3 regions of the Cellulosilyticum sp. genome follow, and region 1 is predicted to be linked to each of the others. Evidence: riboswitches for the same ligand, from Rfam matches in the RefSeq annotation. Region 1 holds a riboswitch; each other region holds the start of a gene.
What was found. A riboswitch is a leader RNA that binds a small molecule or an ion and turns the genes downstream of it on or off. The one in region 1 is predicted to bind S-adenosylmethionine.
Positions count from the first base shown of each region.

Region 1 (11,206 bases):
AACCAAGTGTAGAAGAGACGATAGAAATTTTAAATGGACTTAAAGTGCATTATGAAAAATATCATGGCGTCACTTATACAGATGAAGCGATTAAGGCAGCAGTAGAATTAAGTCATCAATACATTAATGATAGATTTTTGCCAGATAAGGCAATTGACCTTATTGATGAGGCAGGAGCATGTAATACGGTTAAAGATAAAAAAGGCAAGAAGAAGGTCATTGATGTAGAGCTGATTCAAGAAACACTTTCTAAGATTTGTCATATTCCAAAACAAACAGTAGAGAAGAAAGAAGTAACAGCACTTAAACAACTTGAAGGTGTACTTGAAGGGCAAATCTTCGGTCAAAATCAGGCCATTAAGCAAATCGTTAAATCTATTAAACTATCTAGGGCAGGGCTTAGCGATGGCAATAAACCAGTGGCAAGCTTCCTGTTTGTAGGGCCAACAGGTGTAGGTAAAACAGAGATTGCAAAATGTTTAGCTAATGAGTTAGGTGTTAAACTAATTCGTTTTGATATGAGTGAATACACAGAGAAACATACAGCTTCCAAACTTATTGGTTCACCACCAGGGTATGTAGGTTATGAAGAGGGCGGATTATTAACGGATGCTATTCGTAAAACACCTTATTGTGTATTACTTTTAGATGAAATAGAAAAGGCACATCAAGATATTTTTAATATCTTATTACAAGTCATGGACTATGCAACTCTTACGGATAACCAAGGTAGAAAGGCGGACTTTAGAAATGTTATTTTAATTATGACGTCTAATGCAGGTGCATCTAGAATTGGTAAGAAACTTGTAGGTTTTGGTGAAAGAACAATGGAAGGAGAAGCTATTCAAGATGAGGTTAAAAAGGTATTTACACCAGAGTTTAGAAATAGATTAAGTAGCGTTGTTGTCTTTAATCATATTAATGAAGAAATGGCAAAGCTCATTGCGAAAAAAGAGTTAAATAAATTTAAGGAAATTCTTAAAGAAAAGAATATCCAATTAACCTTTGATAAAAAATGTATCACGTATATTGCAGAAAAGGGTATCTCCACAGAGTTTGGTGCAAGAGAAATTGCAAGACTTATTGAAGATGAACTTAAACCACTTCTAGTAGATGAAATTTTATTTGGTCAATTAGTAGATGGTGGAAGCTGTAAGATAACAGTAGTGGATAAAAAATTCAAGCTATCATTTAAGTAATAAATTAGTTCGCACAATAAAAATTTATATAATAAAAGCTTATACAATAATGACTTAATGCATAAACATAAAGTAAAGGGTATTATATAAAGGAGTGCGAACAGGGTGATATATAATATTATGTATGAAAATGGTCGTCTACAAGTTGGAACAAGCTCAGAAGTACTAGAAATTATTCGTGAGATTAGGCAGAAGAGTAAAAATAAGAAGGCTACTTGCATAAATATAGGGACTACTCTCTATAATTTGGACTTATGGCTTTTACCCATTAAAAATTTGGCTTTTCTTTTCTTTGAATCAAGGCGTAAAGAAAACAGTAAGGCAAAGGGCAAGTTAAATTCCATTGATGAGGCCATACAAAATACGGAATATATTATGAAGAATAATGGCTTGGCACAAAATGAAGAATGGCATAGCTGTAGCTAAGAATATGAAATAATGCGCAGAGCTAGGAACAAAGAAAGAGGAAAATAAATGAACTATATTGATGAAATTACAGCATATAAGCCTGTAAATGAGCAAGAAGCAGCAGAGAAAAGAGTTATCTTACAATATATTAAGGACTACCCATATAACATACTGCTAAGAGAAAATGAGTTAGGGCACCTTACAAGCTCAGGTTTTATCATGAATAAAACATTAGACAAGGTACTTATGGTACATCATAATATATATCAAACATGGGCATGGACAGGTGGGCATGCAGATGGAGATGATGACTTACTTTATGTAGCACTCAAAGAAGCAAGAGAAGAGACTGGCGTACAAAATATCGAGCCACTCATGCCAGAAATGGCAAGCCTTGATATCCTGCCAGTATGGGGCCATGTAAAAAAAGGCGCTTATGTACCAACACATATGCACCTCTCAGTAGCCTACATCCTTATAGCAGATGAAAACGAACAGCTCCACATCAACGAAGCCGAAAATAGTGGTGTCAAATGGCTCACACTAGATGAGATTGCAACCCACTGCAACGAACCACAAATCGTAGAAATCTACAAAAAACTCATCAAAAAAGCCCACCAACACGCAGCTTCAAAGGCATTATAAAAAACAAACCTTAAAATAGCATAATAAAAAAAGCCTCACGAAATTATTCATAATTTCGTGAGGCTTTTTTTATAAAGTAGTTTTTATAAAGTAGCAAGGCTACCTTTCTCCAGGGAATAAGTTAATGAGTTAACTTTTCTTTTCCACCTCTTCGCCAAAGTTGCCCAAAAAGGGTATCGATTAAAAGTTGGTGATTGGGTGAGGTGTAGCCAGTACCTCACCCAATCACCAACGGACCTTAGTCGATATCTTTTTTTGTCACCCGACCTTAAAGATACTTTAAAAGTCACGCCCACCACCGCCAAAAGTACCACCACCACTAGAGGTATGTGTAGAGCTTCCACCACCAAATCCGTCGCCACCGGAATTGGAATCATCTCTAATGCGGACTTTAGTAGTATGTGTATGCACGAACATATCTTTTTTATCTGTATAATGCACAGAACTTCGATCTGGTGCAATAACAGGTTGTGTAAATCGTGGATGTGTATAGCTATGACAAATTGCAAAGTAAGTAATCATAGAAACTATAAATGCAATAAGTGTAGCAATTCCACCTCTTAATAGATAATCTTCCATTGCAAGTGGCGCTCTAGGAAGAGATGTTTTTTCAGTAGTCGTACTAGGTATAGGATTGGAAACAATAGCTTCCACTTGTTTTAAGAAGATTTTACCTACGTTATAGTATTCACCCGCTCTTAGTTCATCATAAAACTTATCAATAACAAGTTGAATACGTGCATCCGTAAAATATGAAATATCTGTGCCCGAAGTAGAGATATGCACGCGACGATTATCCATATCAATGAGGAGTAAAACACCTGTCTTATCATTATGTCCAAAACCAAAGTTCTCGAAGAAATCATCTGCATAGGCTTGAGTAGCTTTGCCTTCAGCATCATCTGTAGTTAAGATATAAATATTTTGATTATAAGTTTGTTCGATTTCATTAATTTTGATTTCAAGACCTTCAATTTCATCTCCTGTTAAAAGAGAAGCATAATCAAAAACCCTTTGTGAACTAGTCTTTTTAGTTGTTTGTGCTGCAAATAAAGTAGGCACAAACATTGTAAAACATAATAATAAACAGAAAAAATTGATTAAAAAGCTACGTGATTTTCTCATATGAATATCCCCCCTATAAAGCAAACAATGAATGTAATTAGGAAGATAAGGACAGAGAATTTGAATACCTTAGCTTTATCTAGGGGCAGTCGCCCATAGAGTTTACCAGTTTGCCCATTCATAGCAAACATATAAGTTTCCCCTTTATAAAGGTAAGTAAGCATCCATACAGGCATTAATGTGTAATGAAAACGTGTTTTATGAAGTCGTACGTGTGAGCCGTTGACAATGACACTAGAATAACCATGAATAGATTCACGAAGTGTAACCGTAACGGCTTTTTCAACACGTTTTTTGATTTCAGGATAAACAGCATCTTTATCTACATCATACTTTTCGGCTAAGAAACCAGAAAGGTATGAGTGAGAGTAGTCCGTTAGCTCGTTAAAGTTAAAAGGGCCAATACTATCCATGACCTGATCATCAGCTTTACTTGAAGCATCATGAGCAATATGATTAAACGCCATGTTTGCTTCACGATAAATAGCATATTCATCTGTCTTGGTATAACGGTAATCTCCAGAAATCCAAGAAGAACTTCTTGTGGCACGTGCGCTTAAGTTACCGGAGGTATCACAATCTACAAGCCAATAAGGAATGTAGAGACCAGCCATTTTTTCTAGTTGCGAAGGTGATGAAAAATCATTAGGTAAGAATTTTTTCTTTTTACGCCAAGCCATGAAAGCTTCTTGGGCACGGTCCCGGCTGAGTTTAAACGGAATGACTTTAGAAGGTCTAAATTCCCCTTCAAGTTGCTTAGAAAACACGACAGGGTTATGACAGTAGCAACAAATCATAGCAGATGTAGTTTCATCTGTAATGATTTCGGCACCGCAACTTGGGCAAGTATAAAGTAAAGATGGTTCACCATCTTGCTTTTTATCTGTATCATCACTAGCATCTTCAATAATTTCTTTAGCATCTTCAGAGTGAACTGCTTTAGTTGAAAGTTTTTCTAGTTCTTCATTTGTAAATGTACTGAGGCAAAAATCGCATTTTGACATTTGACTATCAGGGTCAAAGTTTAAATGCCCACCACAGTTAGGGCATTTATAGGTAATAACAGACAAATGATAACCTCCTTCAATAAGCTCATTAGTATTTATAAATGAGCAAGCTTTAAATATTAAAAGAAGTATATCACACCTGTCTATAATTGTGAATAATAGGATAAAAGATTTACTATTATTGTAAATTTCAAGTAATAATGTGAGTCGGATTATAGATTTCACATTTATAAATTTTAGTTATTCATAGTCTTTAGCAATGTGACATCATTGGGAGAAAACAACTTACGTACATGTATATTTTAAGGCTTTAGTTGGTTTCACTATATCTTTCAGCAATAAGAATCCATACAAATTTATTTTGCTTTTTAAAAGAAACTTTAAAGCCAACATCTTCAAGTATTTGTTTAAGTACATCATGGGTTGTATAGAACTCAGTTTTTAAATCATTTGCAAGAGCTGTAGCACCTTTATCTAAGCTTTCTTTAAGAAGTTGTTCACCTACTTTAGGTGTCTCATACATAGTGTCCGTAATGATGATTTTGCCTCTAGAAGTAAGCTTGGTTACAAGGAATTTGACAGATTTGGCTTTTTCATCATCTGAAAGGTGATGGAAAGCATAACTAGAAATAATGGCATCAATGCTATGGTCAGGGATAGGCAATGTTAAGAAGCTGCCATTTTGAACAGGAATAAGAGGATATTTAGAGGAAGCAATTTGTCGCATCTTAAGATTAGGTTCAATAGCTGTGACTTCATATCCTTTTTTTGCAGCAGTAATACTTAAATTACCTGTACCACTACCAATATCCAAAACGGTAGCACCGCTAGGTAAGTTAATAGCATCCACTGTAGCTTCAAGAATGCCTTCATAGTTTTCAAATACCTCATAGTACTCACCTTTTTTAGCAAATACAGATTCATCATAATGGGTTGCCCAGTTATCAAAAAGATCGTTAAACCTAAAGTCAGATAGATTCATATCAAAGTTATAAAGGTTTTGACTAAAGTAGCGATCGCTACGATCAGGGAAGATAGTTACAATATTAAATGGTTTAGAAGAAGGAGTAGGATGTTTAGCATGTAATTTATAAGCTTGCTTCATGGCAGCAGCTAAGGCTGCACCAGAAGAAGAACCGACAAGGACACCTTCTTTTTTACCTAGAAGTTGAACATAATAAAAAGCTTCTTCATCAGAAATTTTTTCTACTTCATCAATATAATGCCTATCAAAGATAGAAGGGATAAAGTGATTACCAATACCTTCGATATGATAAGTTCCTTCTTCACCACCACCTAAAATAGAGCCTATAGGGTCAGCAAGAACGATTTTGATATTAGGATTTTGAGCCTTTAAATAAGAAGCAATACCAATAAGTGTGCCACCTGAACCAGCCCCAGCAACCAGAACATCAATCTGTCCATCTAAGGCCTCGTAGATTTCCTTACCGGTTTGTTTATGAGCTGCTAAATTAGCAGGATTATCAAATTGCTTTGCCATGAAGGAATTTGGAATTTGCTCAGAGAGTTCTTTAGCCTTTTTAACTGCTCCCTCGATACCTTCTTCAGTAGGCGTTACGATGAGTTGTGCACCTAAGGCTTGCATTAAAATTTGCTTTTCAACAGCAAATTTAGCAGGAACAACTAACTTAAGGTGATAGCCTTTTTCAAAAGCAGCTAATGCAAGGCCAATGCCAGTATTACCGGCAGTGGCTTCAATAATGGTATAACCAGGTTTGAGTAAACCTTGTTTTTCAGCTGTTTCAATAATTTTGAGCCCCACGCGGTCTTTCACACTACCGCCAGGATTAAAGTATTCAAGTTTACCAAATATATGAATGTCTTCACTAGGAGAAATATTATTAAGTTTTAAAAGAGGGGTATGCCCAACAAGTTCACGAATATCATTAATATACTGCATAATTGCACCATCCTTTCGATTACCCAAATTGAGTTTATGAAAAATCATTTATAGGAGAAAAACTTATTAAAACAAAATTATTGGAGTGCTTGTTTAAGGTCTTCTATAAGGTCATCCGCACTTTCAATACCTACAGATAGACGAAGCAAACTATCCTTAATTCCTAATTTTTCTCTTTGCGCTACAGGAATAGAAGCATGTGTCATCGCTGCAGGTAAGCAGATAAGACTTTCAACGCCACCTAAACTTTCAGCTAGGGCAATGAGTTTTACATTATTAATAAGTTTTTTAGCACGTTCAGCTGTATCCAATTCGAAGGAAATCATAGCACCTATATTAGGATAATAGATGCGTTTGACTTCAGGTAAAGTTTGCAGAAGGGCAACGATTTTCTGCGCATTTTCTTGAGCTCTATCTAGACGAACAGCTAACGTTTTAATGCCTCTCATAAGTAACCAGCTATCTTGAGGTCCAAGGATGGCACCAACAGCATTTTGTAAAAAGCCAATACGTTCTTTAAGTTCATTGGTTGTAACAACTACTAAACCGGCCACTACATCACTATGACCACCTAAATATTTCGTAGCACTATGAACGACAATATCAATGCCAGATTTAATAGGACGTTGTAAGTAAGGTGTTAAAAAGGTGTTATCAACTACTGTTAGTAAGCCATGAAGTTTAGCAAGTAAACTAATAGCAGATAGGTCTGTTAATTTCATCAGTGGATTGGTTGGTGTTTCAATGAAAATAGCTTTGCTATTAGGTGTAATAGCTGATTTTACTTCATCTAGATTAGAAGTATCAACCAAAGTATACGTAAGTCCTAAATTAACAAAAACTTTATCAACTACTCTAAAGGTACCCCCATACACATTATCAGAGATTAAAATATGATCTCCCGCTTTAAAAAGCATAAGTACAGTTGATAAAGCAGCTAAACCTGAAGCAAAGGCGAAACCAGCAACACCTCCCTCAAGTTCTGCAATAAGTTTTTCAAGGGCATGCCTTGTAGGATTACCTGTTCTAGAATATTCATAGCCCTTATGATGTCCTAAACTACTTTGCCTAAAAGTAGAGGTTTGATAAATAGGAACACTAACAGCACCAGTTGTGGCATCCTCGGATATACCCCCATGGACGAGTTTAGAATTAAAGTTCATGATAAATCCCCCTTTATAAATAATAATAGTTAGAATTGTTGTTGAATTTAGATATATTATATGCTCAATTTAAATCAAAGTAAATATATTTTTTTAGTAGGGATTTAAAAATTTAAGAAGAGGGCTTGTAAAAGGTATTTAAAAGCTCAGTTGAAGTAATGGGGGTACAAGCTTTAAAGGACTTAGAGAGACAGGGGAGGTTAAAGTGAGGTATATGGAAGTGTTTAAGGTTATTAAGTAGAGGTAAATAGATGGCGTGATTACTAGACCAAGTCGTAACAAAGGCAGGCTCTAGATTCAGTGTAGGATCTTTAGCTAAGCCGGCATAAGTGTAACCTGCTCGGATTGAAGTTGAAGTAAGTGGTGCTAAAAAGAAAGCGCTAAATGAGAATAATGGATTATTACTGTTTGCAGTAAGCCTAGCAATAAGAGCAGTTAATCGTGCAAGTGCATCCATAGCTATTTTATTTTGCTTGGAGTAGATAATGGTTGTATTATCCGTAAGATTAGTAGCATCCATTTTTGACTCTGAGTTTCCCTCAGAACAACCATTAGTATTACAGTTAGCAGTAGCGTGAGAAGTACCTTGATTAGTGCTAGCTGCATGATTGAAAGTCGTGCTTATATTAACTGTACGGCAACTATCGCCTAAGGGGACTGAAGTAGAGGGGGAAATGTTAGTATAGGCAGCTGCACTAGAACCGTGGCTACAGTTATCTGTATTTGTACAAGACTTACTACAGCTTGAACTCTGATTGGTTGCAAGTGTACAAGATTTATTGTGAGCTACTCCTTTAAAACAGTTAAGATTTGCTTGCTGAAATTGAGATAAGGTATTAAAGAGGCAGGTTAATGTATCAAGTAAATCTTCATTTTCGCAAAGGCCCATAGGATTTGCAAGAAATAGAGCAACATAATTTTCAGAAGTAAGAAGTGCGGTAAGATGCTGAAGGATAGGAGAAATAGTAGAATCGGTATTATTAGGAATGACAATGGTAGAAGTAATAGCCGAGAAATTATCTGGATCTAATAGGTCAGATAATAAGTTCTTAGAATCTTGCTGGCTAAAGGATGTTATTTCACTATCTGGAAAAGTAGCAAGAAAGCCTTGAACAAAAATTTCACTACTTATTGTGGTAGAGTCTGCAACATCTAACCCCACATAAAAGTTAAGCGTACCATTGGTATTTTCTAAAATGAAACCAATAGTTGTCGTAAGTGTAGCAAGTGCATTGAAAACATAAGTGAAAAAGTTAGAAGTAGTTGAGGCAGAAAATTTATTTATTTTAAAGAGCAAGATAGAGTCTTGCTCGTCAGTACAATGGCATAAGGTTGCACAATTTAGATTGTTTAAGTAATCTTTTTGAACGAAGTAATTATATTGTTTAAGTGCTGAGGAAAGTTGATGTTCAAAAGGATGTTTGAGCATAATTATCAGTCCTTTAAGATAAATGACTACTTATAATATATGCAATATGGAAAAAATTGTAACCCGGTGAGGCATAGAGGATGATGATGAGTACAAAAAATAAAAAATATTAAAATATTATTGACTTTATAAAAAATTATATATATACTACTAAACATATTAAAAAACTCGGTAATAGCAAGAGATTCTTATTTAGAGAGGCAAAGGGACTGGCCCGACGAAGCCCAGCAACCTGAATAATAAAAAATTATTTAAGGTGCTAATTCCAGCAAACTCATAGGTGGGTTTGACAGATAAGAAGGTAAAGTATCACTTTAATGAAAGCTGCTTTCTTATCTTAAGAAGGCAGCTTTTTGTATTTTCTTTAAGAAAATACTGAGTATACAGTGAGGAGGAAATTATAATGTTAGAGCTTAGTCATAGATTAGATGGATTTCAGGAGTCAACAATTAGGAAGATGACACGTATTGCAAATCAGTATGAGGCAATTAATTTAGCACAAGGTTTCCCAGACTTTGATCCGCCTAAAGAAATAATTGAAGAATTACAACGTGCAGCAATAGAAGGGCCCCATCAATATGCGGTAACTTGGGGGGCACAAGATTTTAGAGAAGCATTAGCCAAAAAGCAAGAACACTTTATGGGGATTAAAATTGATCCAAATGAAAATATTGTTGTAACTTGTGGAAGTACAGAAGCAATGATGACTGCAATGATGTCCATTTGTGAGGTGGGAGATAAGGTTGCTATTTTCTCACCATTTTATGAGAACTATGCAGCAGATACCATCTTATGTGGTGCACAGCCAATTTATATTCCACTCAAGCCACCGACATTTGATTTTGACAGAGATGCCTTAGAAGATGCTTTTAAGGCTGGGGCTAAGGCACTTATTCTCTGTAATCCATCTAATCCTATAGGCAAGGTGTTTACAGAAGAAGAACTTTTAGACATTGCAAAAATTGTGGAGAAATATGATGCCTATGTTATTACAGATGAAGTATATGAACATATTGTTTATGCACCATATAGACATATTTATTTTGCAGCATTACCAGGAATGTTTGAACGTACCATTTCTTGTAGTTCGCTTTCGAAAACTTATTCAATCACAGGTTGGCGACTTGGTTATGTGATAGCACCTAAGCAAATTATTGACCAATGTAAAAAGGTACATGACTTTTTAACAGTAGGAGCAGCAGCACCACTTCAAAGAGCTGCGGCAATAGGACTTAAATTTGAAGATGACTATTATGAGGAACTCACTAGAATTTATACCGAAAAGAGAGAGTTGTTTTTAAAAGGCTTAGATAGCATAGGGCTTCGTTATTTCAAACCAGAAGGTGCGTATTATGTCATGGTAGATATTGAAGAGTTTGGCATGGCATCTGATAACGAATTTGCTGAAAGGCTTATAAAAGAAGTAGGTGTAGCAGGCGTACCAGGATCTAGTTTCTTTAAAGAAGATGTCAATCGTTATATCCGTTTCCATTATGCGAAGAAACCAGAAACATTAGAAAGCGCATTAGGGAGATTGCAACATATTAGAAAACACTTTTAAGGAGGGGAGCTTATGATTAGATTTGAAAATGTTAGCGTCACATTTAAGCAAAAAGATGGGGAGTTTGTAGCAGTAAAAGATGTTTCACTTCATATTGAAGCAGGAGATATTTATGGCATTGTAGGTGGCAGTGGTGCTGGAAAAAGTACATTAGTTAGAACAATTAATGGTTTGCAGAAACCTACAATTGGTCATATCTTCGTAGATAATGAAGATGTTACAGCATTAAATAATAGCCAAATTAGAGAGCTGCGTAAAAAGGTAGGGATGATTTTTCAGCACTTTAATTTAGTTTCTAGAAAAACAGTAGGGCAAAATATAGAGCTTGCACTTAAAGTACAAGAGTACCCTAAGGAAAAACGTAAGGCACGCATTGAAGAATTACTTGAATTGGTGGGGTTAAAGGATAAAATCAATGCTTACCCAGCTAGTTTAAGTGGTGGGCAAAAACAACGTGTGGGGATTGCGAGGGCATTAGCAACAAATCCTAAAATTCTACTTTGTGATGAAGCAACATCTGCACTTGATGCACAGACAACTGTGGAAATTGTGGATATCTTAAAGCAAATAAATAAGTCATTGGGGATTACTATTGTTTTCATCACACATCAAATGGAAGTCGCCAAAAATTTATTTACTAAAGTAGCAGTAATGAGTCATGGTGAAATTATTGAAAAAGGGACAACTTATGAAGTCTTTGCCAATCCTAAAGCAGAACTTACAAAGAAATTAGTTAAAACACAATTAG
Region 1 is NZ_CEVXFV010000015.1:40,446-51,651, reverse strand. It holds gene clpA (ATP-dependent Clp protease ATP-binding subunit ClpA) at 1-1,199, shown strand, start outside; gene AC1VAQ_RS08555 (hypothetical protein) at 1,305-1,625, shown strand; gene AC1VAQ_RS08550 (NUDIX hydrolase) at 1,674-2,252, shown strand; gene AC1VAQ_RS08545 (TPM domain-containing protein) at 2,532-3,377, opposite strand; gene AC1VAQ_RS08540 (TFIIB-type zinc ribbon-containing protein) at 3,374-4,447, opposite strand; gene AC1VAQ_RS08535 (pyridoxal-phosphate dependent enzyme) at 4,695-6,305, opposite strand; gene AC1VAQ_RS08530 (trans-sulfuration enzyme family protein) at 6,383-7,468, opposite strand; gene AC1VAQ_RS08525 (hypothetical protein) at 7,581-8,897, opposite strand; SAM riboswitch class I at 9,083-9,197, shown strand; gene AC1VAQ_RS08520 (pyridoxal phosphate-dependent aminotransferase) at 9,301-10,458, shown strand; gene AC1VAQ_RS08515 (methionine ABC transporter ATP-binding protein) at 10,471-11,206, shown strand, end outside.

Region 2 (8,884 bases), on a different contig from region 1:
TCTATTCTGGAAATGACGATCAAGTTATTCCTATCCTTTCATTAGGTGGTAAAGGTGTCATCTCTGTACTTTCTAATGTTGCCCCACAACAAACTCATGATATGGTCCGCCTTTACTTAGACGGTGAAAGAGAAAAAGCACTTCAACTCCAATTAGACTTTTTACCACTTATTGCGGCGCTCTTCAGTGAAGTCAATCCTATTCCAGTAAAACAAGCACTTAACCTTATGGGATGGGAAGCAGGTCCTTGTAGATTACCGCTTACAAGCTTAGAACCTCAAAATGAAGCTAAATTAAAACAAGCACTTATTGATGCTAAAATTTTATAAACAAAACTGCGCGTCTCACAGTCTTGTTACTTCTAGAAAGGATGAATCTTATGATAAAAGCATTAATGCATGGTTGTAATGGTAAGATTGGGCAAACCATTGCACGTATTATTTCAAATCACGAAGGCATTGAACTAGTAGCAGGTGTCGATCCTTATTTAGGTACGCCTAATACTTTCCCCGTTTTTGCTACGCTAGAAGAATGTAATGTACCTATAGATGTAATCATTGATTTTTCCACTGCTAAAGCCGTACCTGCACTTTTAGACTATGCAGTAAATAGCAAAACCCCTATCGTCGTATGTACAACAGGTCTTTCAGATGCAGACATCGAAAAATTAAATACTGCAAGTAGACAAATTCCAGTCTTTTTCTCAGCCAATATGTCTTTAGGTGTTAATTTACTCATTGCCCTTGCTAAAAGGGCAACTGAGGTTTTAAGTGATAGTTCTTTTGATATTGAAATTATTGAAAAACATCATAATCAAAAAATTGATGCACCTAGTGGTACAGCACTTGCTATTGCTGATGCAATTAATAGTAGCTTGTCTGAACCTTACGATTATCGTTATGATCGCACGACCATACGTGAAAAACGTCCAAAAAACGAAATTGGCATCCATGCTGTACGTGGTGGTACTATCGTAGGAGAACATGAAATTCTTTTTGCTGGTAATGATGAATTTATTACCCTTAAACATCAAGCAACTTCTAAAGAGGTTTTTGCAGTAGGTGCACTTAAAGCTGCTAAGTTCTTAGCTGGTAAGGGTCCTGGTCTTTATAATATGGAACATCTTTTAGGATAAAAAAAGAGATAGATTTTACCATAAAATGAAGTGCCTCTGTCAAGTAGATAGGGGAAATAATAAAAAATTTGTGTCGCCAATCACACTTTTATCAGAAAGAGCTAGTATAGCACTTAAATAAGCTTTATTTCCTGACATAAAAAATACTCCTCCTTATGGTAGACAGTTTTATTATTTAAACTGTCTACCATAAGGGGAGCATATCAAAATCTATCTCTTTTTATATTTATTTTTTTAATTGATTAGATACTTCTACAAGTTGTTGCACATATCCCGTTGCTAATTGAGCATTTTCTAGATTACTAAGTGCAATAGAATTCGCCTCTTCTGCACTTGCATTTGTTTCTTCACTTACTGCTGAAATTTCATTAATACTTTCAACAATATTATTATTTGAGTTTACAATTTGATCTACCTTTTCATGAACTGCTTCTACTTTTGTATGAGACGCTGCCATTTTTGTAAGCATCTCATTAAAGATATCTTTTGTTGTATTAACAAGTTCATTTTGCTCCTTATTAATTTCATTTAACTCTTTAACAGCGCCTTCTGCTTGTATTACCTTTTGCTCAAGTTCTAAGATTATTGCTGAAATATTAGCTGTTAACTCTTGTGTTTGATTTGACAACTTTCTAATCTCATCTGCTACTACACTAAAGCCTTTTCCTGCTTCTCCAGCTCTTGCACTTTCAATAGCTGCATTTAATGAAAGCAAATTAGTTTGTGTTGAAATACCTGAAATAAGTTCTGTAATCCCATATACTTCCTTAGACTTATTTTTTAATTCTTTCATAATGTCATAAGTGTAGGCATTCTGTGTATTCACACGTATTGTTTTTTCAGTAACAGTATTCATCATTTGTGCCCCTTGCTTTAATGACTGTTGCGCTTCTTCCGAAATGCCTTTTACAACTATAAAATCGCTAGCTGTTTCTTGGATGAGTGTACCAATCACTTCAGTCATTTCAGTTTGTGCCTGAATACTTGTAGTTACGTCTTCAGAACCTGTTGCAATTTGTGTGATAACCTCATTAACTGTTTCTGAAGAGGTAGCAAATACATTTACAACTTCACTTACTTTATTGGTATTCTGATCAAGTACACCAATAGCCATAAAAATATCTTGTAAAAGTATATTCTGCTTATCCATCTCTGCTTGTACCCTTGCTGTATTCTCTGCTTGTAATTCATTAATTAAACTTACCAATTTATAATAGCCATATGAAAATACAATAATGGCACCTACTGTAACCATATAAGCCGTTGTAAGTCCCGAATGCCATTGTTTTCTCACAAAAATACGAATTAGCAAATCCATGCTGTTAATGATTACGACTAGTATATTGGCAGATTTAATAAGCCTCTCATCTAAATATAACACACAAATAAGTAAAATAGCTAATCCTGTTACAAATACAAAATTATCTTTAGCAAATAACAGCCCCACAGCATACATTAAAAGATAACTATACATTCCAATCCATTTAATGTGTTCACTGCTCTTATCTTTTAAATATGCAATGTTTATGCACATATTTGCTAAAAACATTATAGCTATAATACCCATTGTCTTAGCTATACTATTGTTTCCTAACATATATTCTTTAATATATCCTACATAAAGTGACATTGCCGCAAATGAACCAATAACAAAGAATACTTTATTTATTTTTATAAGTCCCCTATTTTCCACCCTATAACTCCCTTTCAATGTTTTCTTTGTTATTTTAACATATCATAAGTTATTCTTTCTACTACTTTTGTCATATATTGTAAATTTTTATATTTCTTATATATAGGTACAAAAAAAACTACTTAAAGCTATTTTCAGTACTTTAAGTAGTTCTTACTATATAAAATAATTAATTTGCATTAGTTGATTGATATGCTAAATCACATTTATCTTGCAATATATTGAAGTCATTTTCTTCATGGTGTTGAATAATGCTTTCTCTTAAAATATCATTCTCATATACAATTGTTACATAAACACTTTTCTGCCCACCTTTTGCCCTATAGTAACACATCGTTTCTCCTCGTCTCATTTTAATTCCTCCATTTACTCTTCCTGTTATTCACTTTATCCATGTCCGATTCATGTCTTTTTATGTCTTTTTTTATCTTTAATATCATTATACACGAAATCGAACATTTGTTCTAGTGTTTTTTTATTTTACTTTATTAATTTATGTACAAGCCTACTAATTTATAACCTATCTTTTAATATAGGTTTCACATTTATAAATTTTAGTTATTCATAGTTTTAGTAATGTGAAATCATTAAAAGCCCCTTTATACACTGTCTATTTCAAAGTCATAGCTGATTTCTCCATAAACAAAAAATGGTTAGCATATTGTTTAATTAATATGCTAACCATTTTTTATACTATCCTTTATATAAAGGGGTTATAAAAACGCCCTCCATTGCTTTTCATTAATATAAATACTACAACTACAATCATACTCATAACTGCTATAGCTATATAATCCCTACTTTTAAAAGGTTTACCACTATACCATGTACGTTTCTTATTTTTTCCAAAAGCACGTAGCTCCATAGCTGCACTTATCGTTTCAATACGTTCTAAACTTGAAAAGATAAGTGGTAATAAAATACTTCCCATATTTTTAAGGCGCTTTCCAAGCTTCTCATTACGAGAAAGATCAAGCCCTCTTGCTTGCTGTGCAAATGCAATATCTTGATAATCTCTTTGAATATCAGGAATATATCGTAATGCTATAGCCACTGCATATGCTAATGAATAACTTACCCCTATACGATTTAAAGAGGCTGCAAATTCACTTGGTTGCGTCGCCACCATAAAAATCAGTGCAATTGGTATCAGCGCAAAATACTTAACTGTAATATTAAATTGATAAAAAAGCTGCTCTTTGGTTACTGTGTATGGACCTATTATATGAAATAAAGGTGTATTGGTCCCATAAATATTTGTACCTTCTTGTGGGGCAAATATAAAAATTGCCACATTATTAATCATTAAAAATACCAGTATAAAATAAAATACTACTTCTATATCCTTAAATGGAATCTTAGAAATTTTAAAGAGTACTAAACTAAATACTAGAAGTACAATAAGTACACGTGTGTCATAAGTAAACATTGTTGCTAATGCATATAATATTAAACATATTAATTTCGTTGCACCCGTTAGCTTATGAATAAAGGATTCTTTTTCTATATATCCTAACATCTTGTGTTCCTCTCCTCTTCAATGAAACATTTTACAAAGTCTTGTGCATTTTTCAACTCAGCTCTTAAGGCTAATTCATATAGTGAAGTCATTTTTAAGCTTGCTGCACCTACTAAATCTTCATTCGTTAATACTTCATAGGCCGCCTGATCAGCTAAGAGTTTCCCCTCTGAAAGTACAAGTGCACGACTTGTATACTCTAACATCAAATGCATATCATGCGTTATCATTAAAATTGTAATACCTTTTTGGTTAAGTTCTTTTAAAAATTGCATCATCTCTGTATAATGCTTATAATCTTGTCCTGCAGTTGGCTCATCTAAAATAATAAGTTCCGGCTTAAGCACTAAAATAGAAGCAATAGTGACACGTTTCTTTTGCCCGTAACTTAAAGCTGAAATTGGCCAGTTACGTTTGCGGTACAGTCCACAAATTTTAAGTGTCTCATAAACCTTTTCCTTTATAATCTCTTCAGAAACGCCTCTTAATCTTAATCCCAATGCTACCTCATCAAAGATCATATTTTTAGAAATCATCTGATTTGGATTTTGGAGTACAACACCAATATTTTCTGCACGTTCCTTGATACTTTTATTTTTAAGGTCTTCCCCTTTAAATAAAATTTTCCCTTCTGATGGACGATAAAAACCACAAATCAATTTTGATAAAGTTGATTTTCCAGCGCCATTTCTTCCTACTAAACTTATCATTTCTCCCTTGTAAATATCAAAAGAAATGTCTTCTAATATATTTTTCTTTCCTTCATAAGAAAAGCTTACATTCTTAAAGCTTAAAAGAGCCTCTGCATGTTCTTTTGCTACTTCTTTTGGACTTTGTCGCTTATACCAATTTGCTAATGCACCTTTTTGCATTTCATCTAACCTTAAAGTATTTATATGTTCAAGTCCCATCTCTGTATTCAACTGACATCCAGCATATTTTAATGCAGTGACATAGAGTGGCTCACGTACCCCTACATTCTTCAAAATAGAAGGAGAAACAGTTAAAATAGCCTGTGGTGATAAGTCCGCTACTATACTTCCTTCATTCATAACGATAATACGATCTACGTTAGCTTCAAGAACATCTTCTAAACGGTGCTCAATAATTATCATTGTCTGCCCTGTTTGTTTTTGAAGGCTATCAATAAGATACATAGCATTTTTTCCTGTTGCCGGATCTAAACTCGCAAGTGGCTCATCAAATAACAAAATATCAGCCTCGCCTACCATAACCCCCCCTAGTGTGACACGTTGTTTTTGTCCACCTGATAAGCGCTGAGGTGCTACGCCTAAATGGTCTTGTATTTCTACCATTTCTGCAACTTCTTTTACCTTCTGATGCATTTTTTCTTGTACAACACACTCATTTTCTAGTAAAAAGGCAATATCTTCAGCAACTGTAAGACCAATAAATTGATGATCTGGGTCTTGTAACACAGTTCCTACCATTCTAGAAACTTCAAACAAACTAAGGTTTTTAGTTTCTTTGCCTTTGATACGTAAACTTCCTGTGATTTCACCTTTATAGTTGAATGGAATTAATCCATTTAATGTATGTCCTAAAGTACTTTTCCCTGAACCTGATGGCCCCACAATAAGTACCTTTTCACCTTCATATATTGTTAAATTGATATTTTTTAAAGTTGGATTTGCTTGAGCATTATACTGAAAGCTAAAATCTTCAAATACAATAACGGGTTTTTTCATAAATTTTCCTTTCTTCATCTTTATTTAATAAGTCCTTGTTCTATTGCCATAAATCAAATCGAATTTTCCTATTCCATAAAGAAAGAGGCGCGATGCACCCCTTAATCTTCTTCAACCAGAGTACCTTTTTGTATTCTAGTTTTGCTATACGCAATTAATAAAAATGTGCCAAGTACACCTACAGTTAAACTATTTGATATACTTGCTACTGCACCTTGTATATATACTTTATTCATAGGTTCTGCATAAATTAAAATATCTAAACTTGGTGCAACAACTACCCAAGCAATGACATTGGCTATAACTTGATAAACATTAAAATAAATAATCTTCTTAATGCCCATAGCCCCTTCTTCAATATCCATTCTTCTTTGTGCTATACCAATAATAAGTCCTACCACAGCCGAAGCAATAATCCAACTCATCCATGGTGATCCATAAGCGGTTAAATCCTTTAACATGTGACCAATAAACCCTATCATCATTCCTGCAAATGGTCCATAAATAACAGCCATTAACCCAAGAAAAGCATATGCTGTTTGAAGTTCTGTATTTGGAATGCCTGTTGGAATACAAGCAAAACGTCCTAAAATCAAAAAGACGGCTGCGCCAATACCAATGGCGACAATTGTTTTTATCGATAATGGTCTTCTATTCATTCCTGTTCCTTTCAAAATTTATAAAAATAAAGCCTGAACGCGAAGGTCCAGGCTTAGTGTGCACATTTTTTCCTCATCTTACAATGCTATAAAATTAATACAAATTTCATACATTGTGGACTTAGCACCTTGTCGTACACAGGTTGCTGGGTTTCATTGGGCCATTCCCTCCACCTCTCTGGATAAGTTTACGTCTCATATATTTCATATTTATGTTAAGTGGTTTTAAGCTTTTTGTCAACTACTATTTAATTTATTTTATTTTTCAATCCCCTTTTATGTTTATCTTTTCCTATAAGGTGTGATATCATATATAGAGAAACCAACTAAAACCTCAAAATATACATGTAGGTAAATTAGTTTCTCCCAATGATTTCACATGACTAGAAATTATGAATAACTAAATTTTATAAATGTGAAATCTATAGAAAAACAGTTAATTTTAGTTTTAAAGGAGATCTCATTATGATAACGCCAGATACATTACTTATAAAAAATCATACCGTCGTTCTTCATACGTCCCTTCATGAAGAAATTGTACTGCCCAATCTTACAACATTACTAAACCTTTATCAAACCCATAAAAATACAGAAGTAGGCCATCGTATTAAAGCAATGCTCCAATGTGATATTGGTACATTACTTGTTATTGAAATTATGATTGACGCCTCACATCCTGTCACCTTAGAACGTTTAAAATCTGGTGAAATCAGTAAAAATATGAAACACGTTAATGACTATAATGTCATCTTAAATAGTCATCTTGAAGACGCACGTAAACAATTTAATGAACAAGCCTCTAAAGGACTTGTTCAAGGTACTTTTGAAGACTGCTGCTTTAATACCATGCCTTTTGGTACTGTTATTTTATGTAGTCGTTTCCCACATTATAAAAATACACATTATAATAAGGAAGCAATTGATACATTAATAAATTAACTTATAAAAAAGAGAGGTTACAACTGTAAAATCTCTTTTTTCTTTATGTTACAATATAGTATTCTATTTTATAAATTCTTTCTCACTATATATTGAATTCGAAAATATATTGTTATAAAATGCTACTGTATGTTATCTTATATAGAAAATTCTATATTATATTAAGGAGATTTATAAATGACACAATTATTACATGTACTTAAAAATCATATAGAAGATTTGCTCACCTTCTTAAAATGGGTTTGCCTAGCGATTATCGTAGGCTGCATCGTAGGATTTATTGGTTCACTATTTCATCATGCTATCGAATATGTTACTTTGTTTAGAGAAAAGCATTGGTACACTATTTTATTACTCCCATTAGGTGGCATGCTTATTGTATTCTTATATCACATAGGTCATATGGCTGATGATAAGGGGACAAATTTAGTACTTCTCTCTATTAGAGAAGCCGATCCTATTTCCTTTAAAACTGCTCCTCTCATCTTCATTTCAACAGTTATCACTCACTTGTGTGGTGGTTCTTCTGGCCGCGAAGGTGCTGCTTTGCAGCTTGGCGGAAGCCTAAGCTATCAGATTGGAAAGCTCTTTCGCCTAGATGAAAAAGACTTACATATTATGACTATGTGTGGCATGAGTGCCGGTTTCGCTGCTTTATTCGGTACCCCCCTTGCTGCTGCAATCTTTGCTATGGAAGTAATTAGTGTGGGGATTATGCATTACGCCGCTTTAGTACCTTGTACACTTGCTGCTATCATTGGTTATGGCATTTCTGGAAAATTTCATATTAGCCCTACAAGCTTTCATCTCACTAATATTCCCACGCTATCAGTTTATATAACTTTTAAGGTTATTCTTTTAGCGCTTTTAGGTGCTCTCTTAAGTATGATTTTTTGCCAAAGTCTTCATACTAGCAGTAAACTATATAAAAAATGTTTTCCAAATCCCTATGTTCGCATTATAACAGGCGGTTGTTTAATACTCTTCTTAACACTTATTTGTGGGACAACTGATTATTTAGGTGCTGGTATGCCCATTATTACTGCTGCTTTAGAAGATCAAATCGTCCCTTGGGCTTTTTTATTAAAATTAATTTTTACAGCAATTACTTTAGGCGCAGGCTTCAAGGGTGGTGAAATTGTGCCTGCATTCTTTGTAGGGGCAACCTTTGGTCATACTGTTGGTGGGTTATTAGGACTTTCTCCTTCCTTTGGTGCTAGTATAGGACTA
Region 2 is NZ_CEVXFV010000056.1:17,133-26,016, forward strand. It holds gene dapA (4-hydroxy-tetrahydrodipicolinate synthase) at 1-329, shown strand, start outside; gene dapB (4-hydroxy-tetrahydrodipicolinate reductase) at 380-1,135, shown strand; gene AC1VAQ_RS17480 (methyl-accepting chemotaxis protein) at 1,362-2,828, opposite strand; gene AC1VAQ_RS17485 (hypothetical protein) at 2,998-3,180, opposite strand; gene AC1VAQ_RS17490 (energy-coupling factor transporter transmembrane component T family protein) at 3,529-4,347, opposite strand; gene AC1VAQ_RS17495 (ABC transporter ATP-binding protein) at 4,341-6,074, opposite strand; gene AC1VAQ_RS17500 (ECF-type riboflavin transporter substrate-binding protein) at 6,158-6,715, opposite strand; SAM riboswitch class I at 6,786-6,904, opposite strand; gene AC1VAQ_RS17505 (hypothetical protein) at 7,181-7,654, shown strand; gene AC1VAQ_RS17510 (chloride channel protein) at 7,832-8,884, shown strand, end outside.
Region 2: linked by a shared signal. The riboswitch ahead of AC1VAQ_RS17500 (ECF-type riboflavin transporter substrate-binding protein) and the one ahead of AC1VAQ_RS08520 (pyridoxal phosphate-dependent aminotransferase) in region 1 are both predicted to bind S-adenosylmethionine.

Region 3 (11,206 bases), on a different contig from region 1:
CCTTATCACAGATATTAACCCACAAGCAAAAGTCACTTATGGTACATTATGTGATTGGGTAGCACAGGTAGTAGAATAAAATAAAAAATAGAATTAAAAGCAGATTGAATAAAAAATAAGAAAAACCTCCATACTTTAGACATAAAATAAATGGTAAAGTATGGAGGTTTTTCTTATGAAACATATAAAACATATAAAGGATAGAAGCCTTATGTATATTAAAAATATCATTTCTGATAAATGTTACTTGGGTATAATTTTAGTAGCTATTTTATCTATTGCATACATATTTACTTTAGATACCTACGACAGAGGGGAGACACAGGTTGCAAAATTGTATAAAGCAGTAAGTGTAAAGGGCATTAATTATGAACAGATAGAAGTTAATGTAAAAGGTGTTACGGAAAATAGACAACTACCTATAGAAGAAGTCATGGCAAAGGAAAAGGCATGTAATGACGTTTTAAGTCACACGAAGGAATGTTCCAAACTATGTGCAATTATACACCCCGTTAATGGAGAGGTGGAAGTACTTGCACAAGATGATTATATAAGCGCCACCACAAGCAACACGCAAGATATGAGTACTTATACATTAACCATTAAAAGTGAAGAAAGAAATCCTGACACGACTGTTTATAATATGAAGATTCAAGGTCTTCAAGATGTAGCAACTATAGATAATATGCGAAATAAAAGCATAGATCTTTTTAAGGAATGGGATACAAACCCAAATGAAACAATCAGCTTTGTCGGTTATATAGATGGTCAGCTAGATACTGCCCAAAAACAAAATTATAAAACACAAATTTTCAAGTCTTTAAACGGTCGTTTTGTTACATACTATCAAGACGATTACAATCCAACAACTCAGGCATATTATGGCTACACGCCATTAGTCAAAGAATATACTACGACAACTCAAGGTACCAAAACCAACACGCAAGTCACATTCACTTACAATGAAATATTAGATCAAACACAAGTCATCATAGCCTTTCCTTTTTACAATCAACCCTATTAAACAATATAAAATGATTCATAACAATTAAAATAAAAGTATTTGATTAAGGTGGACCTCTTAACATCCGTCGTCTATTTAGCACTCATATATATTTAGTTGCTACATATACTATATTAATGGGATATGGGAGGGGATTGGTGTGCAAAAACTTATTAGGGTAATATGCTTTATAGGGACAAGTTTGTTTTTGATTCCTATTATTATCATATATGGCAGCGGCTATAATAGACAGGACATGTTAGCTCAAATTCAATCAAAGCAGATAAATCAAGATGAAAATGAAGAGACATTATTAGATGAATCGCTTATTATTCCAATTTTAGCTAAGGAGATTTCTTATACATACGAGTATGAAGCAATTAAAGCGCAAGCAGTAGTCATTAGAACATATATGGCAAGACGGGCATTAGGCATGCAAACGAAAAGTGAACTAACAGGTTATACAGAGAAAGAAATGAAAGCATTATGGCAAGATGAATATGAGAGTATATATGAAACATATAAGGAAGCAGTAGAAGAAACTAAAGATGAACTTATTTTATATAATGGACAACCTATACAACCTATTTATCATAAATCAAGTGGAACCTGCACGAGAGATGCAAAAGATGTGTATGGTGTAGAAGTACCTTATCTGGTAAGCGTAGCAAATCAAAATGCAGCCACGAACACTCAGGTTAAAATGAGTAAAGAAGAGATTATTGTAGCACTTAAGAAACAATATCCTCAGTTAATTGCAGATGAGAAAACATTAGAAAATCAGATTCAAATCATTGAGAAGGATGAGGCTGGTTATATAAAGAATATTCAAGTTGGTAATGTGATTCTAGACGGTGAAAGTTTTAGAAATCTATTAGGGCTTGAATCTTGCAATTTTAAAATATATTTATCTGGAGATCAGTTTATTTTTGATGTAGTAGGTAGTGGCAATGGTGTAGGCTTTAGTCAGGACGGTGCCAATGAGCTAGCTAAACAAGGAAAAGGTTATAAAGAAATACTAAATCATTATTATACGGGGATAGAAATAGAAAAATATAGTAATAGTGACAAAAATGATTAAAAAATTTAAATATAATTGAATAATAAGAAAAGACTCTGGCGATAATTAGAACGTCGGAGGTGTAAATAATGAAAATGAACAAAGTTACACAGTTTTTAAAGCAAAATGTATTTTACATTTCAATGGGAATTGTCATCATTGGCGCTCTTGTAGCTGTACTATTCTTACCTAAAGAAGGTAATGTGCCACCAGACTCAAATATTAAAAATGAGCAAGCAGGCGGCAATGTATCAGATGACTATGAGGGTGCACCTATTATCGTTGATGATGCGCTTCCAACGGATGATGCTATGACATCTGAAGAGGAAGCAGTCACAAATGATGAGAGTGTAGCAGTAGACGAAAATAATGAGGCACAAGAAGAAACTCAAGGAGTTAATGAATCAGCTGAAAATGTAACTAGTGATAATTCAGAAGGTACAACATCAGAAATAGCTGATGAAGAGCTCAATACACAAACATTTGCAAGTACTACAGCAGATGAATCTACAGAACCATTTTTTGCGGATGGTGATACATTTGCAGAACCAGTAGAAGGAAGTACAGTTGTTCCTTATACTGATGATAGTACAAAATATTGGTTTAGTGATACACTTAATCAAACAATGCGTACTTATGGTGTTTGTCTTGCAGCTAATGAAGGTGAAGAAGTTAAAGCTGTTGCGAAAGGTATAGTTACTGATATCGTGACAGATTCAAGTACACTAGAAGGCTGGGATATGCCATATGTAGGTAAAGTTATGATTGTAGATTTAGGTAATGGCTATAAAGTAGCTTATGGTTTCCAAGGCGGAACGCCAGATGAGTCACTCAAAGGTCAACTTGTTAATGCTGGAGATATTTTAGGTACAGTAGGTTCTCCAGTAGGTCCATTTGTTGCTGAAGGTGAAAATATCTATTTACAATTAACACATGATGATGAAGTAATTGACCCAACAAACTACTTTGAAGTAGCTCAAAATTAAACAAAATGAAGATATCGCGAAAATTTCACGATATCTTTTTTTGTATTATAAGCAAAATGAGTACTCTTTTCTTTTGTATTCATTTCCTTGTCTAAAAGCTCGCTGGTGTAGCTAGTAGGTTCTAGGTACACCAGCGAGCTATTTCTCGACAACTCCTATTTTTGGTTTTTAAACCTGAATGTACTTTTGAAGAAATTGCTCCCACGTTGGGCGTTTTCATCCTCGAAGTATGGGTGTGGGTAAATTGAATATATATTTTATCGCGACTTCGACCGTAGGGAGGGAGCAGGAAAAATATATATTCAACTTATCCACGCCCTATTTCCCCCAAGTCCAAACGCCCGCACAATTTCTTGCAAAAATAAACGTTAATTTGTAATAACTGGGAAGTGCTATGCATACATATAAATCAAGAGTCGTGTTAAGGGGGACCTTTTCTTGAAAGCGTATATAGAAGAGAGAGCAGTAGAGGCTGCCAAATTTATCATTACTTATAACGCTACGGTAAGAGAAACTGCTAAGAAGTTTGGTATTAGTAAAAGTACAGTTCACAAAGATGTAACTGAGCGACTTGAGAAGATAAATCCAAAGCTTGCTAATGAAGCTAGAAAAGTTTTAGAGCTTAATAAAGCAGAAAGACACTTAAGAGGAGGACTGGCAACTAAAGAAAAGTATTCAACTATTATGAAATAGTTTTGAGAAATGGGGCTATTACATTAATTCTAAATGTAATAGCCTCATAATTATTTTAGGCTAGGAAACACTAAAAAATAAATATAACTTTTATGCAAAGTATAATGAATGATGTTATAATTATTTGAGAGATTACACATATAAGAGATTACAACAAACATATATACACAGTAATGCATATATATGAAATTATGATAGATGAAGGAGAAACTTTATGTTTGGAATGGGCGCTGATATAGGAATAGATTTAGGTACAGCATATGTACTTGTATATGTAAAAGGAAAAGGAATTGTACTACGTGAGCCGTCAGTAGTAGCAGTTAAAGAAAAAACAAATGAAGTAATTGCTGTAGGTGAAGAAGCTAGAGCGATGATAGGAAGAACACCAGCTAATATTAGAACGATTAGACCTTTAAGACAAGGTGTTATTTCGGATTATGATGCAACAGAGGCGATGCTTAGATATTTTATTCAAAAAGCAATTGGTCATAGACTTGTTAAACCAAGAATTGGCGTATGTATTCCAAGTGGTGTAACAGAAGTTGAAAAAAAGGCAGTAGAAGATGCTACAAGACAAGCAGGGGCTAGATTTGTAGATACAATTGAAGAGCCAATTGCAGCGGCTATTGGTGCTGGTATAGATATTTCAAGACCTTGTGGAAGTATGATTGTAGATATCGGTGGTGGAACTGCGGATATAGCTGTTATTTCATTAGGTGGTGCTGTTGTTAAAAGATCACTCAAAATCGCGGGGGACGAATTTGATGATATGATTGTAAAATTCATGAGAAAGAAATATAGCCTTCTTATTGGAGAAAGAACAGCAGAAGAAATAAAAATTAGTGTGGGAAGTGTATATAAAAGAGAAGAACTTGCCGAAATAGAAATAAGAGGTAGAGACTTAGTATCTGGACTTCCTAAAAATGTAACAGTTAACTCAGAAGAAATAAGAGAAGCATTAGCAGATAGTGTAACAGGTATTATTGATGGTATTCGTGCTGTTTTAGAAGAAACGCCACCAGAACTTGCTTCAGATATTTCTGATAGAGGAATTGTTCTTACTGGAGGCGGAAGCCTTATTTATGGACTGGATAAGTTGATTACAGAAGCTACTGGCATTAATACAGTTATTGCAGATGATGCTATGAGCTGTGTAGCCATAGGAACTGGAATGTGGGTTGACTATAGATATGCTAAAGGGCATAGACAAGCGTAGAAAAACCGTAAAAAGTTAACAAATGATAGTTAGAAATAAAAAGTTAACTATGGAAAAAATAGAGGGAAGAGGAGAAGAAAAGCTTATGATAAAGGGTTTGTATACGGCTGCTACGGGGATGAATGTGCAGTCTAAGAAAATGGATGTAATTTCTAATGACTTAGCTAATGTGAATACTACAGGATATAAGAAAGACACAACGGTCATCACTTCTTTTCAAGAGACACTTATGAAGAGAATTAATGATATGCAACATAATCAGCCTAATAATGGAAGAATAGGTTCTATGTCTTTAGGAGCGAAAGTAGCTGAGGTTTATACTCAGTTTACTCAAGGCTCTGTAAGAAATACTGGAGAAATTACAGATTTAGCAATTCAAGGTGATGGCTTTTTTGTAGTGAATACACCAAATGGTGAGGCATATACACGTGATGGAAACTTTAGTATTAATCAAAATGGTGATTTAGTGACATCAGAAGGCTATAGTGTAATGGGACAAGCTGGCGCTATTAGTTTTGGTGAAGATTTCTTAAGCCAAGGTGGAAATGTTGTTATTAAAGAGAATGGTGAGGTTTACTTAGACTCAGAATATATTGATACATTAGATCTGGCAAACTTTGCAGATACTAGAGCACTAACTAAAATGAATGACAACTTATATAGTAGTACCGCACCAAGAACAGAATTTACAGGTTCACTTATTCAAGGATTTTTAGAGACATCTAATGTAAACTCAGTAACAGCTATGGTCGATATGATTACAGTTTCTAGAACATATGAAGCAAATCAAAAGGTATTACAAACACATGATACGTTATTAGGAAAAGCAGTTAATGATTTAGCTAATGTATAATAAGGGGGATAAGTAAACAATGGTAAGAGGATTATGGACAGCTGCATCTGGTATGACAGCACAACAATTAAACGTAGATACAATCGCAAATAACTTGGCTAACGTAAATACAGTAGGCTATAAAAGGGAGACAACAAACTTTAAAAGTTTATTATATGCAAACTTAGGAACAACAGCAGAGAGAAATAATGTACAGCAACCATCTACATCTCAAGTAGGTCATGGTGTACGTGCGCTTGCAAACTCTCGTAATTATACATCTGGAACACTTACACAAACAGATAATCCTACAGATTTAGCAATTCAAGGGGATGGGTTCTTTGCAATTGATAAAGGTGATGATACTGTAGCGTATACAAAAGATGGTAGTTTTAGAATTTCTATGCTTGCTGATGAAGGTGCCTATGCACTTGTAACTTCTGATGGAAATACAGTACTTAGTACAGAAGATGAATCTATTATTATTGGAACAGATGTACCAATTGATAAGGTGACAATTGGACAAGATGGTTCAGTTTACTACATGGATGAAGATACAAATACAAGAATGGATATTGCTCAAATCAAGATGGTGCAGTTTGCGAATGTACAAGGCCTTGAAGCTATAGGAAATAACTATTATGTAGAAACACCTAATTCAGGAGTACCTCTAGTAGAAGGTGAAGATGAAGGAATTCGAAGAAGTACAATACGTACAGGCTATTTAGAGGGGTCTAACGTACAAGTTGCTGATGAAATGGTTAAGTTAATTGTGGCACAAAGAGCTTATGAACTTAATTCAAAGGCTATTCAAACAGTAGATACAATGCTTCAACAAGCTAATGAACTTAAGCGTTAGTTAGGAGGTTAAGACATGGATATTACAAGTATTCAAAGTGTAGTTGATCTTCAAAAAGATTTAACAGCACAAAATAATAAAGTAGCAAATACCGATTTCAGTGAAACACTTCAAAAAGCTATGGCAGAACAAAATACAGATGAATTAAAAGAAAGCTGTAAAGAAATCGAAAGTTATATGCTTTCTTATGTTTTTAAAAAAATGAAAGATAGTATGTTAACGGGTGAAGGTATTACTGAAAAAGGCGATTATGAAGAGATGTTTGAAGATAGTATGATCGAGGCAATGTGTGAAAATATGGTAGAAGCAGGTGGCATTGGCCTTGCTGATAGCATGTACAAGCAGATGTTAAGTACATATCAAGCACAAAATAATTTAGCTAATGAACAAGCGATGCATACAAGTAGTGTAGACCAAGAAATATAAAAAAATATATAATTGTGTTGACAAAGCTATAGCACGTTGCTATAATGAGTTCAATTGAAAAATTAATAATGAATTTAATAATTCTTATCCAGAGAGGTGGAGGGACAGGGCCCTGTGAAACCCGGCAACCTAGTTTATAGACTAAGGTGCCAATTCCCACGTGTGTTATACATACGTAAGATGAGGATCAATGAACAGATACAAAGGCCTCATTCTTAGAATGAGGTCTTTTTTATTAAGAAAATGACGTGAGTCGTTATGCTTTAGTTTCAGGAATCCTACGAATATTAAGGAGGCTATGAGAAATGGCAAGAAGATTATTTACATCAGAATCAGTAACAGAAGGACATCCAGATAAAATTGCAGACCAAGTGTCAGATGCAGTTTTAGATGCAATTTTTGAGCAAGACCCAAATGCACGTGTAGCTTGTGAAACAGCTCTTACAACAGGACTTGTATTAGTTATGGGAGAGATTACAACTAACTGCTACGTGGATATTAACAAAATCGTTAGAAATACAATCAATGAAATTGGATACAATGCACCAGAATATGGTTTCGATGGACATTCTTGTGGTGTAATCGTTGCACTTGATGAACAATCACCAGATATTGCTATGGGTGTAGATAAAGCCCTTGAAGCTAAAAAAGGTGAAATGACAGAAGAAGCAATTGAAGCAATCGGTGCTGGAGATCAAGGGATGATGTTTGGTTTCGCTTGTGACGAAACACCAGAACTTATGCCAATGCCAATTTCACTTGCTCACAGATTATCAAAAAGATTATCTGAAGTACGTAAAAATGGTACACTTAGCTACTTAAGACCAGATGGTAAAACACAAGTAACAGTAGAATACGATGGGGATAAAGTTGTTAGAATTGATGCAATCGTTGTTTCTACACAACATTCAGAAGAAGTATCTCAAGAACAAATTCACCAAGATATTATGGAACACGTTATTAAACCAATCGTTCCAGCTGAACTTTTAGATGCTGAAACTAAATACTTCATCAATCCAACAGGCCGTTTCGTAATTGGTGGACCAGTTGGTGATGCAGGTCTTACAGGACGTAAAATCATTGTAGATACTTATGGCGGATACGCAAGCCACGGCGGCGGTGCATTCTCTGGAAAAGATCCAACAAAAGTAGACCGTTCAGCAGCTTATGCAGCTAGATATGTGGCTAAAAATATCGTAGCAGCAGGACTTGCTAAAAAATGTGAAATCGAACTTGCATATGCAATCGGTGTAGCAAAACCAGTATCAATCCTTGTAAATACACATGGCACAGGTGTTGTAAGTGATGAAAAACTTGTTGAGCTTGTTGAAAAACACTTCGACCTTAGACCAGCTGGTATTATTAAAATGTTAGACCTTAGAAGACCTATCTACAAACAAACTGCAGCATATGGTCACTTCGGTCGCATCGATGTAGATTTACCATGGGAAAGAACAGATAAAGCAGAAGCTTTAAAAGCTGAAATCTAAAAGAAAAAGGTGGTGACTGAAAATGTCACCGCCTTTTTTATTATTTGGCATACATTGAGGAATAGGAATATTCATAAATTAAATTATGTATATTTTGAATGTTGAAATTATTTGAGAAATAGGATAATATGGGATGGTACTAATATTATAGGGAGGAATATAAGATGAAGAAAAAAGTGTTAGCACTGTTCATGATGGTTTTTACAGCTATTATGATGATTGGATGTAATAAGACAGGAATGAGTTTACTTGATGAGATGCAAAAAATTTATACTTGGGAAGGTGTTGATTCAAAAGCAGATATTGTAGTGGAAGCTCAAGCAGGAGAAGACACAATTAAATTTTATGGCGATGTAACTTCTTATATGAACATGGCTGATAAGGCTATGGAAGGAACTATTACATTTAAGAAGTTAGAAGCAGCAGGGGAAACTATTGATTTAACAAAAGGTGAAAGTGCCATTGCACCTATCAAAATTATTTGCAAAGGGAATCAAACTTACTTTAGTAAATCTTACATAGAAAATATTCTTAAGCTTACAGGGGTAGAGCCTTCTACTTCATTACAAAATGTGTCATCTGAATATATTGGACTAGAATATGCAGCAGCTGACGTAAGTAAAGAAGGTATGAATAAATATATTGATTTAATGAAAAAATTCAATATAGATTTAGATATTACACAAACTGATAGAACTTATACAATGGAAATTTCAGATGAAGAGTTTGTACAATTAGCAAGCGACTTTGTGACTGAACTTTTCAAAAGTGATCTCATGAAAGAAGCTATGTTAACTACAGGAGAAGTTACAGATGCTGATTATGCAGAATTACAAAAAGAATTATCAACTCAAATGACTGCTTTACTTCCAGAATTAAAAACAATGCTTAAAGGAAGTAGTGCAAAAGTAAATTATGCATTTGCAGATGATAGCTATAAAGGAAGCGTAGAAGCTAACTTAGCAATTAATGTAGATGGAGAAAAGGTAAATGTTAAGGTTATAACAACAGCAGAAAGTAAAAAAGTAGCTAAAAAAGATATTACGCTTCCCGCAGATACAAAAGTATATACAATGGAAGAATTCCAAAGCTTACTTGTACCAAATGTAGCTTATCTTGATGAAACAGATTTAGTGGTAAAAGGTAATACTGTATATGTTCCACTTAAAGACACAATGAATCAATTAGATATTGAGGTAAAATATGATTCAAAAACAAAAGCAACATCAGTAGTTATAGATGGTGAAGCAACAAAAGTAACAACAAAAGTTATAAATGGTACATCATATGTAACGCCAGCAACACTTCAAAAGTTAGGCTTCAATTACAGCCTAGACGAAGAGGGTTACGTAATGATTGAACAACTTTACAAATAATTTAAGTACCATATATAACAAAGTCTAAAAATTATATGAACCGGTTATAATCTACATGTAAACTAGATTGTAACCGGTTTGATTTTTATTTGAAAATTTGATGATAGTCTTAGTAGGCTTAAACGAAGTCTTTTGCCTAACACAAATATTGTAAAAAGAGTGAGCATGTGTGAAGAGTGTAGATGGCAGTAATGGGACCACTCGGCGGACCTCTCCATACAATCCCCACCTCTTTTGCACCCCTCCTTATATCTGTGTTATACTTATGGAAAAATGAAAGTAGAGTGGTGAATAAAGTTGAGTGAACAAATTGTCTTAGAAGCAACAGTAGAAGATATTATTTTTCAAAATCAAGAAAATGGCTATACAGTTTGTACAATTGAATATGAAGGTGAAGAGATTTCTTGCGTAGGTGAGATGGCGGGTATTTATGCTGGTGAGGAAGTTAAGATTATAGGCAGTTGGAGTACGCATCCTATCTATGGTAAACAAATAAAAGTAGATCTAATTGAGCGAAGTATGCCAAAGACTGTACAAGGTATGGAAAAATATCTGGCTTCTGGGGTAATTAAAGGTATTGGTGCAAAGACGGCTAAGAAGATAGTGAAGCATTTTGGACTAGATACGTTCCGCATCATTGAAGAGGAACCTTTAGTACTTGCTCAAATTAACGGAATTAGTGAGAAGAAGGCTATTGAGATTGGCGAAGTTTTTCACGCCCAATATGAGTTACGTAAAGCAATGTTGTTCTTGCAAGAGTACAATATTACAGCCACTTTTGCGGTTAAAATTTATAAACAATATAAAGATCAGACGATGGAAGTAGTTAAAAATACACCTTATCGCCTAGTAGATGATATTTTTGGTATTGGGTTCAAAAAGGCTGATGAAATTGCGTATCAAGTAGGGATTGCTAAGGATGATCCACATCGCATTAAAAGTGGTGTGCTTTATATTTTATCTAGCTATTCTAATAATGGACATACTTATGTACCAAAAGGAATTTTAATGGAGGAAGCTATAAAACTTCTTTTGCCAGAGGAGTATAATGCTTATTTGGTTACAGGGACATTTGAACATCCTTTAATTGAAAATGCACTAATTGAATTGACATTTGCTAAGCAAGTTATTATAAAAACATATAATGAAATACCTTGTGTATTTTTATCTTATCTTTATTATAGTGAACAGGCAGTAGCAAGAAAGTTAATTGATTTAGCTAGTCTTTATCAGAAGGATAGCGCACTAGATGTAGAGAAGGAACT
Region 3 is NZ_CEVXFV010000034.1:13,947-25,152, forward strand. It holds gene AC1VAQ_RS13795 (fibronectin type III domain-containing protein) at 1-79, shown strand, start outside; gene AC1VAQ_RS13800 (YwmB family TATA-box binding protein) at 176-1,024, shown strand; gene AC1VAQ_RS13805 (SpoIID/LytB domain-containing protein) at 1,164-2,084, shown strand; gene AC1VAQ_RS13810 (peptidoglycan DD-metalloendopeptidase family protein) at 2,153-3,049, shown strand; gene spoIIID (sporulation transcriptional regulator SpoIIID) at 3,488-3,742, shown strand; gene mreB (rod shape-determining protein) at 3,957-4,958, shown strand; gene flgF (flagellar basal-body rod protein FlgF) at 5,044-5,811, shown strand; gene AC1VAQ_RS13830 (flagellar hook-basal body protein) at 5,831-6,649, shown strand; gene AC1VAQ_RS13835 (rod-binding protein) at 6,665-7,075, shown strand; SAM riboswitch class I at 7,157-7,262, shown strand; gene metK (methionine adenosyltransferase) at 7,381-8,565, shown strand; gene AC1VAQ_RS13845 (hypothetical protein) at 8,730-9,941, shown strand; gene recD2 (SF1B family DNA helicase RecD2) at 10,239-11,206, shown strand, end outside.
Region 3: linked by a shared signal. The riboswitch ahead of metK (methionine adenosyltransferase) and the one ahead of AC1VAQ_RS08520 (pyridoxal phosphate-dependent aminotransferase) in region 1 are both predicted to bind S-adenosylmethionine.